3 regions of the Bacillus sp. N1(2025) genome follow, and region 2 is predicted to be linked to each of the others. Evidence: riboswitches for the same ligand, from Rfam matches in the RefSeq annotation. Region 2 holds a riboswitch; each other region holds the start of a gene.
The links. A riboswitch is a leader RNA that binds a small molecule or an ion and turns the genes downstream of it on or off. The one in region 2 is predicted to bind thiamine pyrophosphate.
Positions count from the first base shown of each region.

Region 1 (6,056 bases), 420 kb from region 2:
GGCCCGGTTTGAAACCGAGCGTTAATTGCCACGCGCCGATCGCCTGCAGTCCGAACTCCCGAACGAGAACCATTTTTTCACTCATGCTCCGCACATCCTCAAACCACACTTCATGCGTTCTTCCATTTTCATCAGTATACCGGAAGTAAGGGGAACGCTCCTGCTGGGAATAACGGATCACTGATTGATGCTTCATGGCCGTTTCCATGGCGCGCTGATTGGAGATGGCGGATCCGATCGTTCCGGGACGGTACGGAATCACCCAATCATACCCGTACAGCGGAACACCGAGAATCACTTTTCTTCTCGGCACCCTGCTGATGGCAAAATTGATCGTTTGCCTGACCTCTGTCAAAGGCGCCACGGGTCCCGGCTCACTGCCGGCGTGGTGCCAGTCGTACGCCATAATGAACATATAATCGACGACGGCTCCGATTCCGCCGTAATCATATCCCCTCAGCCACGGCACTGCATCACTTGTTTTCGCCGGAACCGATATCGTTAACGCGAGCTGATGCTCTGAAAGCCGGGTTTTTAACTGCCGGAGAAATCCTGTGAAGAGGTCCCTGTCAGCTTCTCTGACCCGTTCAAAATCGATATTTACACCGCCGTATCCCTTTCTTACGGTTAAGGAGACGATATTGTTGACGAGATTCGTTCGTGCCGTCGGATTTTGCAGCACTTGATGGGCTAATTCCGGACTGAATCCCCCTTCTGTCAAATTTGTAATAACGGCAAGCGGGCGCACTCTGTTCTGCCATGTGGTTTCTATTGCGGTTCTGTCGTTTAAATCGTTAATGATATCTCCGTTCGGGCCAAAATGATATTCAAACAAAGAAATCGCCGAAGAATACGGCGCAAAATCATTAATTAACTCTCTATCCGCTTCAGGCGTCCGAATGACATAAAATTGCAGGGTTCCCGCAAGATAGTTAGAGATATCAGGGATCTTCACTTTCATACCCGCCCGCAGCCGGTTCGGCGGAATATCCGGGTTTGCCTGCATCAGCTGCATCTGCGGCACATAAGCCTTACCTGCGATAACGGCATACGTATCATTCGGCTGAACCGTATATTCATTAAGAGGGATTAAAAGCGCCTGCCCCGGAACGATATTCGTTTCCTCAAGCCCGTTGACGCTTCTGATGCTGTCAACAGGGTATCCGTACTTTCTGCTGATGGAAAATAACGAGTCGCCAGACTGCACTGTATGAACAAACATAGATGTCCTCCGTTTCCTTTTGATCAAAAGGGCTCTTCTTATCTTTATGAATGATCATCCGGTCCGATTCCAAACTCTGTTTGGAGAAAGGCTGTTTACAAATCAGACATGATCAACTATGATGATGTCATCATAAAAAACTGTATAGGAAACGCACTAGGGGTGCTGTTATCGGCTGAGATAAAACATGCGGCAGGCGTGTTTTGATCCCTTATAACCCGATCTGGATAATACCAGCGTGGGGAAGTGCAGATTGACCGGAGCGCAGGGTTTTTCCCCATGCGTTTTCGTTCTGCTGCTGCATATTCCCTCGGATATGCAGTTTTTTATTTTTCATTAAAAAACGGGGGAGGACACCGCAATATGAAACTGAATATAAACCGCCTGTAAAATCATCTCTTTCATACATACGACTATCCGATAAGAAAGCAGGAGATCACAATGAAAAATTGGAAAATGAGAGAAATTGTCGTCATGTCCGTCATCAGTGTTGTATTTGCTGTCATTTATTTAGTATCAACTCATGCAAGCAATATAGCGGCAGGGTTTTTCGGCCGAATGAGCTACGAACCGATTTACGGTATCTGGTTTATCGTCTCGGTAATTGCCGCGTACATTATTCAAAAACCGGGAGCGGCTCTTGTTTCTGAAATCATCGCCGCGTTTGTGGAGTGCTTACTCGGAAATCCGTCAGGGCCGATGGTGATTCTGATCGGGATCGCACAGGGAATCGGTGCGGAAGCGGTCTTTTTTGCGACACGCTGGCGGATTTATACCCTGCCCATGCTTCTTTTATCCGGTATGGGATCTTCTGTGACGAGCTTCATTTATGACTTGTTCGTTTCCGGATACTCTGTTTTGAATCCGGGTTTATTAGCCGTCATGCTTCTTGTCCGTCTGATCTCAGGTGCGCTTCTTGCCGGCCTTCTCGGCAAAGCAATCAGTGATGCGCTGGCTTACACAGGGGTGCTGAACGGCATGGCGCTCGGAAAACAATTCAAGAAGAAAAAGAAACAGGTGAACCAAGATGCAGGCATCTGAGCCCCTTCTATCGGCCGGCTGTCTTACCTTTTCTTATGATCAGGATGAAAAGCCGATTCTTCAAAACGTGTCCTTTCAGCTCCGCAAAGGAGAGCGGGCTTTATTGCTCGGGCCGAGCGGATGCGGCAAAAGCTCGCTCGCTCTTTGTTTAAACGGTCTGTACCCGGAAGCATGCGATGGGGTTCAATCGGGCACCGTTTCTTTATACGGAACACCTCTTTCACACCTGACAGAACCCGCCGCCAGATCCATCGGCGTCGTGTTTCAAGATCCGGACCAGCAGTTTTGCATGCTGACGGTTGAAGATGAAATCGCCTTCGGCTTGGAAAATTTGCAATATACAAAAGAAGATATGGACGCAATCATCAATGACGTTTTAGAAAAATTAGAGATCACTCATCTGAAAACGCGAACGATCGCTTCGCTGTCAGGCGGTTCAAAACAAAAAGTGGCGCTTGCCTGTATCATTGCGATGGAACCGGAACTCATTATTTTGGACGAACCGACGGCACAGCTTGATCCATATTCCGCACGTGAATTAGTGCGGCTGATCAAAGATCTACAAGCAAAAAAAGGCTTCGGCCTTCTCGTTATCGAACATCAGCTTGATCATTGGGCGCCGTGGATGGACAGGACGATTGTCCTTGACGAAACGGGTCAGAAGGTGATGGACGGAGAGACGGACGTTATCTTTGAAACAAAGATTGAAGAGCTGATGCAGCTCGGCATTCCGATTCCGCGTGTGATCTCATTGCAGGAGCACGTCAGCATTCCTTTTACATTGTGTAAAGAAAAGCTGTTTCACGAACCTGTACCATCTCTGCCCGAACCCCGGCCCGCCGCGCTTTCGGCAGAAGACGCGCTGAGCGTTCACGAGCTGTCATTCTCAAGAGGAGCAGACGTCATTTTTCAGGATGTGAGCTTTTCCGTAAAAAAAGGTTCAATCACCGCGATTGCCGGCCCTAACGGAACAGGAAAATCCACGCTCCTTTCTGCCGCGGCCAAGCTCATCCGTCCGCTGAGCGGAGACATCAAAATAGACGGCAGACCGATTGATTCCTATTCTGAAAAAGAGCTGCGGCGGCTGACCGGATATGTTTTCCAAAATCCTGAACACCAGTTTGTCACAGATTCCGTCATTCAAGAGCTGATGTTCGGTTTTGAAAGCAGCAGACCCGCAAAGGAGAAAGCTCTTCAGCTGTTAACCCGATTCGGCCTGAGACGCCATGCCTCACAGCATCCGTTTTCTTTAAGCCAAGGACAAAAACGCCGGCTCAGTGTCGCGACAATGCTTATGCACAATGTGAACGTTTTGATGCTTGATGAACCGACTTTCGGACAGGATGCCAAAACGGCGCGGGAGTGTATGCAAATGCTCCGTGAGATTCAAAAGGAAGGAACGGCTGTTTTGATGGTGACACACGATATGGAACTCGTCTCAGATTATGCCGACACGATCCTTGTGCTCTGCGGCACGAAACTGGTATTCCGGGGAACTCCCGACGCTTTATTTTCTGATAACACCGGGATCGCCGAGCAGGCGCATTTGGCTTTGCCGCTGCGGTATGAATGGATGAAACACGACAGGAGGCGGAGAAATGAACTTGCGGCTGGAGGCTGTTAACCCGTCAATAAAGGCGGCGGCTGTATTGTTATGCGTCATTATGCTGTCGTTTATTTATAATCCGTACACCCCTGCTTTGTTTTATATCATCATTGCGGGAGGCGTCCTCTCGGCGGGGCGTGTGCCGCTGAAAAAATGGCTGCTGTTCACGATTCCGTTTGTCATTCTGGCCTTCGGTTCTTTATGGACAGCCGCCGTATTCGGAAACGTCCCGACAACCGGAAGCAACCTGCTGTTTAAGCTCGGGCCGATTGCCGTCAACAGTGATAACGCGGCGCTCGGGATTTCTATCGCGTTTCGTATTTTATGTTTTTCCGCTTTGTCGATGATGTTTCTTTTCACAACCGATCCGATTCTGTTCATGCTCAGTCTGATTCAGCAGTGTAAGCTGCCGCCCAAGCTTGCATACGGCGTTATCGCGGGGTTCCGGTTTCTCCCTCTTCTGAAAGATGAAATCCTGATCATCCGGCAGGCGCACAGAATCAGGGGCGCGGCGTCTGATTCAGGGCTGAAAGGAAAGCTCTCCGCCTTCAGGCGCTTCACCATTCCGCTATTGGCAGGCGCAATCAGAAAGGCGGAACGCACGGCGATCGCGATGGAATCTAAAGGCTTTACGGGGAGCCGAAACCGCACGTTTTACAGAACTGTTACCGTGCGCCGCGCCGACTGGTGTTTTTTCCTGCTCGTGCTTCTGTTATTCGGCGCAAGCTGGCTCATTTCATTGTTGTTTGTATAAAAACAGGCCGCCGGAGTGATTCGGCAGCCTGTTTTGTTATGTATGTTATTGATGATAATTGAGAGCCTGAGCGAGATTGGACTTGATCGTAATATCTGAGAAATTAATGCCGAGCTGTACGGCGGTTTGAGCGATTTCCGGCCTGATTCCGGATAAAGTGGACGTGACGCCGATCAATTTCAGCGCCTCAATTAATTTAAAAATCTGATGCGCCACCATCGTATCGACAACCACTACACCCGATAGGTCAATAAACAGATGTTCAATCAGCCGTTTGGCACATGTGCTCAGCGTATTTTCAAGAATGAATTTGGCGCGCTCCGTGTCAATATCGCCGACAAGCGGCAGCAGCGCCGTCCGTTTGCTCAGCGTGATAACCGGAGAGCTTAACTCCAAAATCATTTCTCTTTGCGCGTTCAGCTGCATTTTCGAGTTATGCTCGGCATGATCGACAAACGTGTAAATCGTAAAATCAAATACTCGTACAATTAAATTCTCCCATTTCTTCCTTTCTCCCTCTGCAAACGAAGATTCATGTTTATCGGCAAACGCATCATAATAACTGATGTATAGCCTCCGGTTTCTCATGAATTCACGGACCACATACTGGACGGGTGTATCCAGATGCTTCTGGTCTTTCGCGAGCTCAATCACCCACTGCTCGAACTCTTCTAAAAATTCTTTTTCCGGCATGATATACATTTTATTAATATGCCGGTAAAATTCTTTATCCTGCTCCGTCAGTTCTTCTGTGATGACAGGATTTGCCAAAGAATAAACCGAATTCGGGTCCGAATCTTCCATCGTTTCGATCCACTCTTCCGCAATTTGATCCGCTTGTTCTGTAAAATAGTCGTATAATGCTTCATTTATCTTCATATCTCTTCTCCTTTCCCATTTCCAATTATAGCGTCAGCGGGTCATGAATGAAAATAAAAGCTGTTAAACTATCCATTTATTTGAAATTTTTTAGTGCAATAGATTACGCCTTTTTTATGAAAATGCTTCAAATGACTCTTTCCGACCGGCATGCTCTGCCATAAAATAGTAGCAACACCCTTGTATCCACTCGCAAGCATAAAAAAGGAGGGCTTTTTTATGAATGGTGAAATGCATTTGATTCCTTATGTCACGGATGAACAGATCATGGATGTGAACGAGCTTCCAGAGGGTATTAAAGTGATTAAGGCGCCAGAGTTGTGGGCAAAAGGGTTTAAAGGCAAGGATATTAAAATCGCGGTGCTTGACACAGGCTGCGACATCAATCATCCTGATTTGAAAGACCGGATTGTCGGCGGGAAAAACTTCACCGATGATGACGGAGGCAAAGAAGACGCGATTTCCGATTATAACGGACACGGGACACACGTTTCCGGAACGATTGCCGCCAATGATTCAAACGGCGGAATTTCGGGTGTCGCGCCGGAAGCAAG
Region 1 covers NZ_JBLTJB010000004.1:13,699-19,754, forward strand. Annotated here, with positions in the region: gene ACNFN4_RS10300 (glycoside hydrolase family 18 protein) at 1-1,222, opposite strand, end outside; TPP riboswitch at 1,371-1,484, shown strand; gene ACNFN4_RS10305 (ECF transporter S component) at 1,664-2,263, shown strand; gene ACNFN4_RS10310 (ABC transporter ATP-binding protein) at 2,250-3,887, shown strand; gene ACNFN4_RS10315 (energy-coupling factor transporter transmembrane component T family protein) at 3,862-4,623, shown strand; gene ACNFN4_RS10320 (STAS domain-containing protein) at 4,669-5,502, opposite strand; gene ACNFN4_RS10325 (S8 family peptidase) at 5,722-6,056, shown strand, end outside.
Region 1: another riboswitch for thiamine pyrophosphate. It lies ahead of ACNFN4_RS10305 (ECF transporter S component); the one in region 2 lies ahead of thiC (phosphomethylpyrimidine synthase ThiC).

Region 2 (6,056 bases):
AAGGATTCGTCCATTTGATCAGTAAAAAGGTTAAAACCAAAAAAGGTGCGATGCTGCTTGCATGGCTGTCGACATTTGGCACGTTCAGTGAACCGGACTTTCGCATCGTCACAATTGCACCGATCATGAAAGCGTTAAGCAAGCGTCTGGACCTGTCGAAACAGAAAATTGCGTATGCCATTGAGTTTACGGCAAACCCTGTAATTGCCTTGATTCCGATAGCAACGGCATTTGTCGGCTACATGGTTTCCATTATCGGACAGGCCCTTAAAACGTCAGGAATAGATCAGCCGGCTTATACGGTGTATGTGAAAAGTATTCCCTTCAATTTTTTCTCCATTGTGATTATATTAGTCGGAATTTATTACTGCTTTTTTAAGAAACAAAAAGCGGACGAAAGCTTAAAAAAAACAGAAAAGAGCGGACAAACTTCTGCTCGCAAACATAGCAAAAATACGGAACCGATTCCGCGGAACAGCGGTGTGTTGCTTTCAAAAGGCTCAGGTTCATTCAACATGGAAACAGGGACGATCTCAGATATTCACGGTGGACATACGGGAATGTTCGAAAGTGATGAGAATGCTGACCAGCAGGAGGAGCTGGATTCGGCGCACCGTGGTTATATTAAGGAAACACCGATTCGGCCTTGGAATTTAATCATTCCGATCGGTCTGTTTTTGCTATTAACACTCTTTCTCAGCTGGTGGGACGGTCATTCAAAAGCACAAGGGTTTTTGAATGCTTTTATCAAAAGTGATATGCTTGGCGTCATGTTAACCGCATTATTGGCAGCGGTTATTGCAGCATTTGCTCTTTTTATGTTTCAGCGTTTTCATGCAGGCGAGCTTGTTACCCATTTTATTAAGGGCGGAAACGAATTGGTCAACGTTATTATTATGTTATCGCTGATTTGGGCCGTAACAGCAGTATCTGAAGATCTGGGATTCTCGAAATATGTTACTTCTCATTTAACGTCATGGATCCCTCATATGTTTATTGCGCCGTCTCTTTTTATACTGGGGGCTGTTATATCCTATTTTATCGGGTCATCCTGGGGGACTTGGGGGCTATTAATGCCGCTCGGCGTAACGCTGGCGGTTCAGTCACATACCAGCTTATTATTAGCGATCGGGGCTGTGTTTGCGAGCGGAACATTTGGAGCGTTTGCTTCTCCTCTCAGTGATAATACGGTGACAACCTGTACGGTGTTGGGGATCGATGTTGTGAAGTATGCCCGTTCGAAGCTTGTTCCGGCGCTTATCGCCGCAGGGATCTCCGTTGTGTTATACGGTGCGTTTTCATTTTTCAGATAACAAATACTTTTTGAAGGCGTTATCCGAAAATGGGATAACGCCTTTTTATGAGCTGTTATACTAGAGAAAAAAAGAGGTGATGACGTGAAGCAGATTATTGCAATGGGCGGCGGAGGCTTTTCCATGGAGCCGGATCATCTTGTGCTGGATCAGTATATTTTAGAGCAGTCGGCGCGGTCAAAGCCGAAAGTTTGTTTTTTGCCGACGGCAAGCGGAGATTCGGAGAATTATATCGGCAGGTTTTATCAGGCCTTTCAAAAGCTGCGGTGTGAGCCGGATCACTTGTCGTTGTTTAAACCGCCGGGTTCTGATCTCAGATCCTTTCTCATGAAGAAAGATATTATATATGTCGGCGGCGGAAATACGCGCAATATGCTTGTCTTATGGAAAGAATGGGGGCTTGACCGTATTCTTCGTGTGGCTTGGGAAAACGGCATCATGTTGGCGGGTCTCAGCGCCGGGGCGATTTGCTGGTATGAAGAAGGGTTGACGGATTCAGCTGGAGGTTTGAGAGAGTTAAGAGCTTTAGGATTTTTGCCGGGCAGCTTTTGTCCGCATTATGACGGAGAAGCGGAGCGCCGGCCGGTGTATCACCGTCTGATTTCAGAAAAGAAACTCAGGGAGGGCTATGCCGCTGATGACGGCGCTGCGCTTCATTATAAAGACGGTCAGCTGATCCGGACTGTCTCTTCCCGGGAAACCGCAAAGGGTTATCGGGTTTTTAATACCGAAGAAGGCGTTCGGGAAACAGAGCTTATGACTGTCCCGTTATCTGAATTTTGATAATATGCTTTTTTTTGTACACAACTTATGTTACGATGAGAGCGAAATCAATAGTTACTGGGGGTGCCCGTCTGAGCGGGCTGAGAGAGAAGCGGCGGCTTCTTAACCCTTTGGACCTGATCTGGTTCGTACCAGCGTGGGGAAGTAAAGGTTTTATTATTGTTGAAGAAAACAATAATAGTTTCTTTCTGACTGCAAAACCGGGTTCTTCTTTGAACCCGGTTTTTTTGTGCTGGTGCTGAGCTTGGTTCTGTTATTCAAATGATAAAGGAGAGATTTGTATGCAAAATCAATCAGTACAGCAAGCGAACATTTCCATTATGTCGAGTTTTTCCGGCAGTAAAAAGGTTTATGCAGAAGGTTCTTCGCCCGATATACGAGTGCCGATGCGGGAAATCAGCCTGAGTGCGACTACGGGGGCATTCGGGGAAGAGGAGAATGCGCCGGTCCGTGTTTATGATACGAGCGGGCCGTATACAGACCCGGATGTACAAATTGATATTCATGAAGGGCTGGGGGCGCTCCGCACAAAGTGGATTACCGGGCGCGGAGATGTAGAAGAATATAACGGACGGACCGTGAAGCCTGAAGACAACGGTTATAAAAAAGAGGGCCGTGCCGCCGAATACCCCGGCCTACAGCGAAAACCGCTTCGGGCCAAGCCGGGGAAAAATGTAACACAATTGCATTATGCGAGAAAAGGCATCATTACGCCGGAAATGGAGTTTATCGCAATTCGCGAGCATGTGTCTCCCGAATTTGTCAGGGAAGAGGTGGCGAGCGGACGGGCGATTATTCCTTCTAATGTCAACCACCCGGAAAGCGAGCCGATGATTATCGGCCGGAATTTTCATGTGAAAATTAATGCAAATATCGGCAACTCGGCTGTTACATCTTCTATCGAAGAAGAAGTCGAAAAAATGACGTGGGCGATTCGCTGGGGCGCCGATACGATGATGGACTTATCCACGGGAAAAGACATTCATACGACGCGTGAATGGATTATCCGCAACTGTCCCGTGCCTGTGGGGGCGGTGCCGATTTATCAGGCGCTTGAAAAAGTAAATGGCATTGCCGAGGATTTAACGTGGGACATTTATCGTGACACATTGATTGAGCAGGCGGAGCAGGGCGTGGATTATTTCACCATCCATGCCGGCGTACTGCTTCGTTACGTCCCGTTAACGGCCAAACGCACGACGGGAATCGTATCCCGCGGCGGGGCGATTATGGCGCAATGGTGCCTGGCTCATCATCAGGAAAGCTTTCTGTACACGCATTTTGAAGAAATTTGTGAAATCATGAAGACCTATGATATCGCTTTTTCACTTGGTGACGGGCTTCGCCCCGGTTCGATTGCGGATGCCAATGATGAGGCGCAGTTTGCGGAATTGGAGACTCTCGGAGAATTGACGGAGATCGCGTGGAAGCACGATGTGCAAGTGATGATCGAAGGACCGGGTCATGTGCCGATGCATAAAATTAAGGAAAACATGGACAAGCAGCTGGAAATTTGTAAAGAGGCGCCTTTTTACACGCTCGGGCCATTAACGACGGATATCGCTCCGGGTTATGACCACATTACTTCAGCAATCGGCGCGGCGATGATCGGCTGGTACGGGACGGCGATGCTTTGCTATGTCACGCCGAAGGAGCATTTGGGGCTGCCGAATCGTGATGATGTAAGAGAAGGCGTCATTACGTACAAAATCGCGGCACATGCCGCAGACCTTGCTAAAGGGCATCCGGGTGCACAGATCCGTGACGATGCTCTGTCTAAGGCGCGGTTTGAATTCCGGTGGCGTGATCAATTTCATTTGTCGCTTGATCCTGAAAGAGCAATCGAATATCATGATGAAACGCTGCCGGCTGAAGGCGCAAAAACGGCTCACTTCTGTTCGATGTGCGGTCCGAAGTTCTGCAGCATGAGAATTTCTCAGGATATTCGTGATTATGCGAAGGAAAACGGACTTACTGAAGACGAGGCCGTCAATGAAGGGCTGAAAGAAAAAGCAAAAGAGTTTGCGGAGAAGGGAAGCCGCTTATATCAATAAAAGAAAAGATGAAGATGGAGTTTGCCCATCTTCATCTTTTTTAGAAAAACGGTGAACGGCGAAGCGGCGGAATGCTCTGTTCAAATCGGAATATATTTTCCGGATCGTATTTCGTTTTGACTTGACGGAGGCGGTGAACATTTTCTCCGTAATATGTTTGCAGCCAGTTTCTGATTTCTCTATCAGGCCAATTCACGTAATCTCCCATCGTTTCTCTTGATAGGGAGGTTCTCAGTCCTTCGATCCAGCGGACATTTTGTCTTTCTTCTTCAGCAGCTGTCCAAGTTGTAATATATTCTTGGGCAATGATTGCGTTGCGATAGTAGAATGCCGTTTGGTCCGGAGCGATCCGTCCGGCCGCCCCGCCGAGAGACTGCTGCCAGACACTGGCGTTTTCGTTCGGAGCGTGCTCTAAATAGCGCTTTAAAGTGGAAATCGCGCGTGAAGATAATGGTTTTTCAATAAAGGATCCTGACCGCTTCATCTTTTGCGGCTGATTGCCTCCCGGGCTGTTAAAAAAGGCTGCCGCTTTAATAAATGGCACTGTCTTGACCATGCCGCTTGCCGGTTTTCCCGCTTTCATTAACGGAGCCAGCAGTTCTTTCAGCTCATCCTTTGTCCCGGTAAATTGACCGAGCGCTTCTATGCGGTTTACTTCCTTAGGCCAAAACTGAATTGATGAGGTAAGCCGGTTGTCTGTAAATGGAGCCCAGCGCTGCCATGTGTTAAATACTTCCTCAAAATCATCCCAGCCCCAAGTGACAGAAAAAACAGACACGCACGAGATCGGCACGGCTTTAAACATCATGGATGTGACAATGCCGAAGTTGCCTCCCCCTCCGCCCTGAGACGCCCAAAATAGATCAGAGTGCTTTGAGCGGTTGACTGTGATCAAGTCAGCACCCGCTTTTTCGTCCGCTATGATCATTTCGAGCTGGAGGAGACGATCGCAAGTAAGTCCGGCTGTCCTTGTTAAATATCCGATTCCTCCCCCGAGCGTCAGCCCCGTGATTCCCACATTCGCAATGGTTCCCGCAGGAAGGGTCAAGCCGTACCGCCAGAGTGTCCGGTAGACTTCTCCCAATTCGGCTCCCGCTTCAATCGAGACCAGCCGCGTATCCTCATTTACTCTTATTTTCTTCATTTCACTGAGATCAATGACTAGTCCGTTATTTAACAGGGAAAAATTTTCGTAGCTGTGTCTTCCGCCTCTGATACGGAAAGGCACATTGTTCTCACGCGCCCATCTCAGCGCATTGAGGGCGTCATGTTTATTTTGACAAAACACAATGATGTCTGGATATCTTTGCAGGCTTAAATTGATATTGGTTCTTGCAGCATTATAGTCCGGGTCATCTTTTTTGACGATGCGACCGGTCAATGTTGTCTTTTCCACATTCTCACTCACTTTCACTTGTACTCTGCTATGTTTTCTAGCATATGCGGAAAAATGAGAGAGTGTATGAGGAAAACCCCCGGAAGGAAACGATATTTTAAATTATAGTTGACAGGTAGGGATTGTATGAATTAACATAATCATTACATATTTCCAAACGATGGCTGATCGGATCACCGAAGGCTCTTATCTTTTAAACAGATAAGGGCCTTTTTTGCGTGAAAGTCATTGAATGAAATGAAAAGCGGAGGGATGAAAAGTGGCGTTAAAAAAGGTATCACATGTGCGCAAAAAGAGCAAAAAACGAAAAAAGTACAGAAAACACACATTGAATTTCGAACTGCTTGTAGAGAAAAACAAACGGGAGATTATGAGAAATGAGGAACAGATGGAGCAGATTTATATAAAGATAGATGAAAAGCATGCGGGGGTTCGATAAAGATGAAGGAGAGAAAATGGAGGATAAAAACAACGGTACTCGTGCTGTCGGTATCCATCATGTTATCAGGG
Region 2 covers NZ_JBLTJB010000004.1:429,339-435,394, reverse strand. Annotated here, with positions in the region: gene ACNFN4_RS12605 (Na+/H+ antiporter NhaC family protein) at 1-1,313, shown strand, start outside; gene ACNFN4_RS12600 (Type 1 glutamine amidotransferase-like domain-containing protein) at 1,398-2,096, shown strand; TPP riboswitch at 2,146-2,256, shown strand; gene thiC (phosphomethylpyrimidine synthase ThiC) at 2,378-4,150, shown strand; gene ACNFN4_RS12590 (FAD-binding protein) at 4,191-5,546, opposite strand; gene ACNFN4_RS12585 (FbpB family small basic protein) at 5,806-5,985, shown strand; gene ACNFN4_RS12580 (ABC transporter substrate-binding protein) at 5,988-6,056, shown strand, end outside.

Region 3 (6,056 bases), on a different contig from region 2:
CACATGAGGATGTTGTCTTTTTGCCTTTGCTATATCTAACATCTTCCTTGATTCATCGACTGCGATCACATTGCAGCCTATTCTGTCAGCCAGCCTGTAAGCTACCTTTCCCGGACCGCATCCGAAATCGAGCACCTTTTTAATCTCCGCTTTATCAAAAGTACGAAAAACAAACTCAAAACCTAACGTTTGTTCTAAAACGTCATTATAAGCATCGAATTTACCAGCAACACTGTCTTCTTTCCATGAAGTTTTCATTGAATTTCCTCCTTTTGCTCAATTGAGAAATAATGAAACCACTTATTCCTGACGAAAAATTGATATATAGGAAGTAAACTTTGAAATAGAGAATGATCCATATCCCGTTTATATGCAATATGCTGGTATATACTGAAAAGGAAAAGAATCTGTTTCCAGTAATCAGGTAAATCAAGCATTTCAATATCGTTTTTAGTCATAGAAATGTGATCTTTCCTAAGTAATTCTTCATACTTTAAGACTGTTTCAATGGACGGCCAGTTATTTCCCTCAGGCATTTTCGGAAATTCAAATTCCGGAATATCATGGTGATTTTCAGCTTCCTCAAGCACCGTTTTCGCCCATTCATGATCTGAATCATAAATATGGATTGATCCCGCATTATGAAAATATTCTCCGACTTCTAAACGCAGTTCTCTGGCCATTAATTCCTGCATGAACGTAAATGAGAAAAGATCACTGATCATCCCGCGAAAAGCATCATTTGCACGCATGACAGAAGACATGTATAATTCGCCTTCCCTCACAAAAAACTGCAAACCGATTGTGCAGGAAACATCTATATTTTCTGAAACGAAGAGTTCCGAAGCATCGAATATTTGAATAAATGCCCTTTTTGAATCAATATCTTCTTGTGTCAAAAGATTTTTTATTCTATTCCATTGATTTAGTTTTGCATTTCCGAATTCAAATATTTTAGGCCCGTACGCAGTGCCTGTTAATGTTTTTTTATTCATTGAATATGAAGGCATTTTTTTATTGTAATAACTGATAAAATCTAAGTCGTTACTCCCCGATAAATACCATAACACTTCAGCAAAATTAAACACGATATTGGTTTTTCTTGAGGATAAATAAGTGACACGTTCTATTGGATTTTCCAGAGTCAGATGGTAGTTCAATTGTTCTCTGCTTTTTTGTCCGCGCGGTGAATTGAAAAATTCAGGGTTGTGATAGATGTCATACAGCGTTTCCGTATATGCTTCATGAAAAGTTCTCTTTCTCATTGAGATTCCGCCTTATATGCTGCAAAGATATTTTTAATGTTCTCTAATAAATCATCTGTATCTTTATAGCTGATGTACTCAACATCCGCCACTGCATTTAACCCTTGAATTAAGAAAGCATAATCCTTGTCCTTTTCTAGAAATAGCACGATCTTTTTTTTCAAGGCAGAAGCCCATCCAATTTCTATATGTGTTCCGGGAGAAGCGGGTGATCCGGGGAATGCTGCAAAAAGGTCGCAAGTGCTTATTTCATCAAAATCAATTTTAGTGCATTGAAGGGGTGTCATGAAATCTTTCCCCCACCCTTCCCGCTTGTGAGCATTATGAACCAGCCATCCTTCATTCTCAAAAAAGGAAATTAATGATTCCAGCTTTCCCCTCTCATACGTACTCATCAATCCAGTTTTCTCATCTACTAAACTTTTAAAAGGCCCTGCCAGAAAAACTTTTTTAGTCGCCACTTCATATCACCCTTTCAAAATAAATAAAGCCACTTTCCTCTATGGAAAGTGGCTTAAATATAGATAAGATAAAGAATCTCTCTAATTTTTCACTTCCCTACGCTGGTATTAACCAAATCAGGTTCAAAGGGTCAGGACGTATTGTCTCTTCTCAGCTATTAAAGCTCCCCCAGTGACTTTTTATAAATATTTACTTTAATTCTATGCTACTCCATATAAATAGTCAAACAATGACCGGCAAAAAGCGCTGCGGATATCACTGGGATTCCCCTTCAATATTGCAGCTTACCCACTAGTTTTAAAACCTTCCGGCCTCTTTTTTCCTGCCAACGAATAAGGTGACCGTAACACTGGCTGAACTGACCAAAGTTCCCAGGACGGCAGCAAGAATTGTCAAAAAGCCATTGGGGATCAGAAATCCAATCGGAATGAGCCCCGCAAACGTGAGGACGATAAAACATTGATAGACTCCGGATATGATTCTCACAACCAAGCTGCCAAAAAAGGACATGACGATTGGCGGAATGAACAAACATAAGATGATTCCGAGTGAGATCAATAAAATCATAGGCTCGTCAAAAGAAATGACACGATCGCCGGGAGACTCTTCAGCAGCCGCGAATACAGCAAATATAGACATTATCAGCGTAAGAAAAACAAGAAAAAACCTTTTCAGCAACGTTATGACTCCTTTTTTTATAAAAACGGGTATCTTTTTTTCAATCACAATAACCATTTTATGTTATCAAATGAAATAATATGAAGTCAAACCGAGTTCTGCACCTGATTTATCGGTTCTTATTTTTTTGATAATTTCCATATAATTGTCCGCAAGCAGCATCTATATCAATGCCAAATTGACTTCTGACGGTCACGTTAATTCCTGCTGACTTTAATTTTTTATAGAAGTTTACAACTTGTTTCTCATTTACTTCTTCAAATCTCATAGGTGAACTAACAGTCGGGTTATATCTAATGATGTTTACATGGAACAAGTTCCCTCTCTTATATCTGCTTCTTAAAAGACGTACTACTTCATTCGCATGATCAATAGAATCATTAACTCCCGGCAGCATAATATAAGCAATATAAACTTTTCTTGAGGTCACACGTATATGCTCATCTAATGTGTCCATTACCTCCAATAACGGGAAGCGTTCATTAATCGGCATTAACTTGCTTCGCTGTTCATTAAAAGGAGAATGTAATGAAAACGTCAGGTTGACCTGCGGATAATCCTGAGTGATTTTTTTAATGCCCGGAATAATACCTATGGTCGAAATAGATAACCGACGAGGGCTTAAAGCAAACAACTCCGGATTTGTAAGCACATGTAAAGCATCAAAAACTTGTACATTCGCTAATGCTTCTCCCATTCCCATAAAAGAAATACTGTCAATTGAATGTCCTTTTAAGTGAAAGTACAAAATTTGGTCAGTCATTTCATCTGATGTTAAGCTGCGTTTTAAACCAATATCTCCTGTTGCACAAAATGTACAGCCAAAATGACAGCCGCACTGCGAGGATATACAAAATGACTCCCAGCCAGCTTTATATTTCATATTGACCGTTTCTATTTTTTCGTCTCCTGAAATTTCAAATAAGACTTTTGTTACTTGCTCAGAATGCTGCACTTTTAAAGCAGCAATATTTAAAATTGACTCTCCAAACTCATTCATTAACAATTTTCTCAAGGATTTAGGAAGAACCGTTATTTCATTAAAATGATTTATTCTCCCTTTGAACACAGCATTTTTGATTTGATTCATTCTAAAATCAGGAAACTTATTTTGTTTCAGGAACTCTTGAATTCTTATATACTTGTTTTTTTGTTGCATGTTTTCTCATCCTTCCATAAAACTCTGGTTTGTTTGAGTAAATAGAAGGGAGTGATCATCTAACCTTTTTTTAAAATCAGGCACAAAAAAACACCGACACAATTATCGGTGTTACGCTTAAATAACATCATGCACAAATAAACAAGGACATTATGTCATTGGATTATCGTTTATTTGACATAGAGAAAAAGCACCGATAACTGTTTTTGTATGATGATTTGGCTTAAAAAAGGACAGACTGCTCCCTTTATCCGCCAAGATGTTTCCAATTTTTGCATTTTCACCATACAAAATTCCATAAATCGTTATCATCGCTTTCACCTCTTTCTTGTCAATATTAGCAATAATCACCATATCATAAGGGTTCCCTTATGTAAAGTTAAACAAATGCTTACGCCTCCGCTAATGACAGTATTATATAACTTGCTTATTAAGCCTAATCCAAGTACAGAAAGCGCGCTGATCACATGTTTCACTTATCCGCGACGGAACATTTCTTATATAATGGGTGACCGGCAGCTGCCTGCTTGAATCCCAATCTTCTTATAGTGATTTTTTATATTCATGACAGTATGATGATTTGTCACTTCAGCAATCAGATCGTTTATTCGATCCAGATTAATCGGTTTATTTTCTGATAAGCTGTTGAAGCTTTCTCTGATTTCTTCAGGATAGACATTTCCGGCCATGCTTGACAGGCCGTTACACCCGTTACTCAGCATCTTCGGAAATTCAACGTCTCCTGCCGCAAACAAAATAAAGTGATTAGGGAACTCTGTTTGTTTATGACGCAGAACGTCTCCTCCTTCTTTCAGCCCCCTTATCCCCGGATGCCGGCTTATTAAGTCTTTAAGCGCTTTCTCACTCAGATTAAAACCGGTCCGGCCGGGGTTATTATAAAGCACAGCCTCTTTAGAGGTATGACTGAGAAGTTCGTCAACGTAATAAACGGCTTGCTGCTGTGTCGGTCTTATATAAGGAGAAAAACCAATCAGTACAGAATCAATATTGGTTTTCTCGATGTGTTTCATCAGTTTGACGGCATCACTGGTTCTTACGGCTGAAACACCGAACATCAGTTCAACATCTTCAAATTTTCGCTGATTAACATACTCAATGATCTGAAGACGCTCATCTATGCTGAGTGAATGCTGTTCACCAGTCGTGCCGCATATGAGTAACGAATGGATACCGCTGTTTTTCAAATGTTCGACAATAGCATCAAATCCTTCTAAATATAAACTTTCATCTTCATGAAAAGGCGTAGGGATAGCAACATTAAAATTTCGCATGAGAATGTCCTCCAAGTACATATTCTTGAATATCTGCAGAGTATCATATAACACTGTCTGACATTTAAAAAGGTACAGTTTCAGAAAACTCGACATGTCAGATGTAAAGGCCGACACACAAAAAAAGCAGGCAAAGAGAGCCTGCTTCATTGCTTCGTCTTACAGCGGCCCATTCCCCGGATGGCTTGACAAATATGAGTAATAAGGCAAACTGATATAAAAATTGTGCTAATGAGGTGGGGTTAATGATTTTAGATTTAAAAGGTGAAACGCACATGGATCATCTTGTGGGAATGCTGTATTCTGCCGTTAATGAAAATTACAGCCGCTTAATATCCATTGTGTCAGACATGTCACAGCAGGAGATCGATTATAAAGGACCAAATCAAACATACAATAGTACAGCTCAGCTAATAAGACACTTAGCATATGTTGATCTCAACTGGATATTCAGAATAAAGGGTGAACCGATACCAAAGCAGCTTGAAGAGAAGTATGGACCAATGTTAGATCAGAACAATAAGATCCCTTTCATTTCCGGTGTTTCATTAAAACAAATCTCACTGATTATGAAAAAGTATTCAGCATGTTTAAGTCTGTTTGTTATCAATTAACTGACGATCAGCTGAATCATACAGTAGATTATGAAGCAGAAAAACAAGCAACCATTCAATGGGGAATATGGCATATGGCAGACCATAATAGATATCATCAAGCTCATATTCATCAGCTTCGCAAATGGTTTGAAGAGAAACAGAAACTTGGCAGTTAAAGCCGCTTATTAGGAGGAGCAAGGATAAATTCATTACAAATGTCTATTTTCACTGACTGCCAATCAATTAAAATGGTCAGACAAAAAAACCACATTTGCTGTTGAAAAGTTGTGGAATAAAGCATCGCATCAACTGCACTATGACAAGCTGAACCCGTTAATTATTTTGTGTTTCAGCCATTCAATCGCTTTATTTCATCATGCTGTCCCAATACCATTTTTTCTATAGTCTTTGCAGCAGCAAAGTCCTCTGGAATCCTACTAATCTTCCGCAGCCGCTGCATCTGCCTTTGTCACATGAACTGTACCAAACGGATGGTTGGGAGGAGCATAAATTGAATATAGTTTTAACGGCGTATTACCCGTATTAATAACATTGTGCCAAGTGCCGGCAGGGACAACAATGGCATAATCATCATAGACATTTC
Region 3 covers NZ_JBLTJB010000011.1:72,750-78,805, reverse strand. Annotated here, with positions in the region: gene ACNFN4_RS19120 (class I SAM-dependent methyltransferase) at 1-258, opposite strand, end outside; gene ACNFN4_RS19115 (thymidylate synthase) at 255-1,265, opposite strand; gene ACNFN4_RS19110 (hypothetical protein) at 1,262-1,726, opposite strand; TPP riboswitch at 1,804-1,907, opposite strand; gene ACNFN4_RS19105 (hypothetical protein) at 2,025-2,405, opposite strand; gene ACNFN4_RS19100 (Cfr family 23S rRNA (adenine(2503)-C(8))-methyltransferase) at 2,515-3,564, opposite strand; gene ACNFN4_RS19095 (hypothetical protein) at 3,715-3,918, opposite strand; gene ACNFN4_RS19090 (dihydrodipicolinate synthase family protein) at 4,062-4,856, opposite strand; partial or broken gene ACNFN4_RS19085 (DinB family protein) at 5,132-5,628, shown strand; gene ACNFN4_RS19080 (cupin domain-containing protein) at 5,890-6,056, opposite strand, start outside.
Region 3: another riboswitch for thiamine pyrophosphate. It lies ahead of ACNFN4_RS19110 (hypothetical protein); the one in region 2 lies ahead of thiC (phosphomethylpyrimidine synthase ThiC).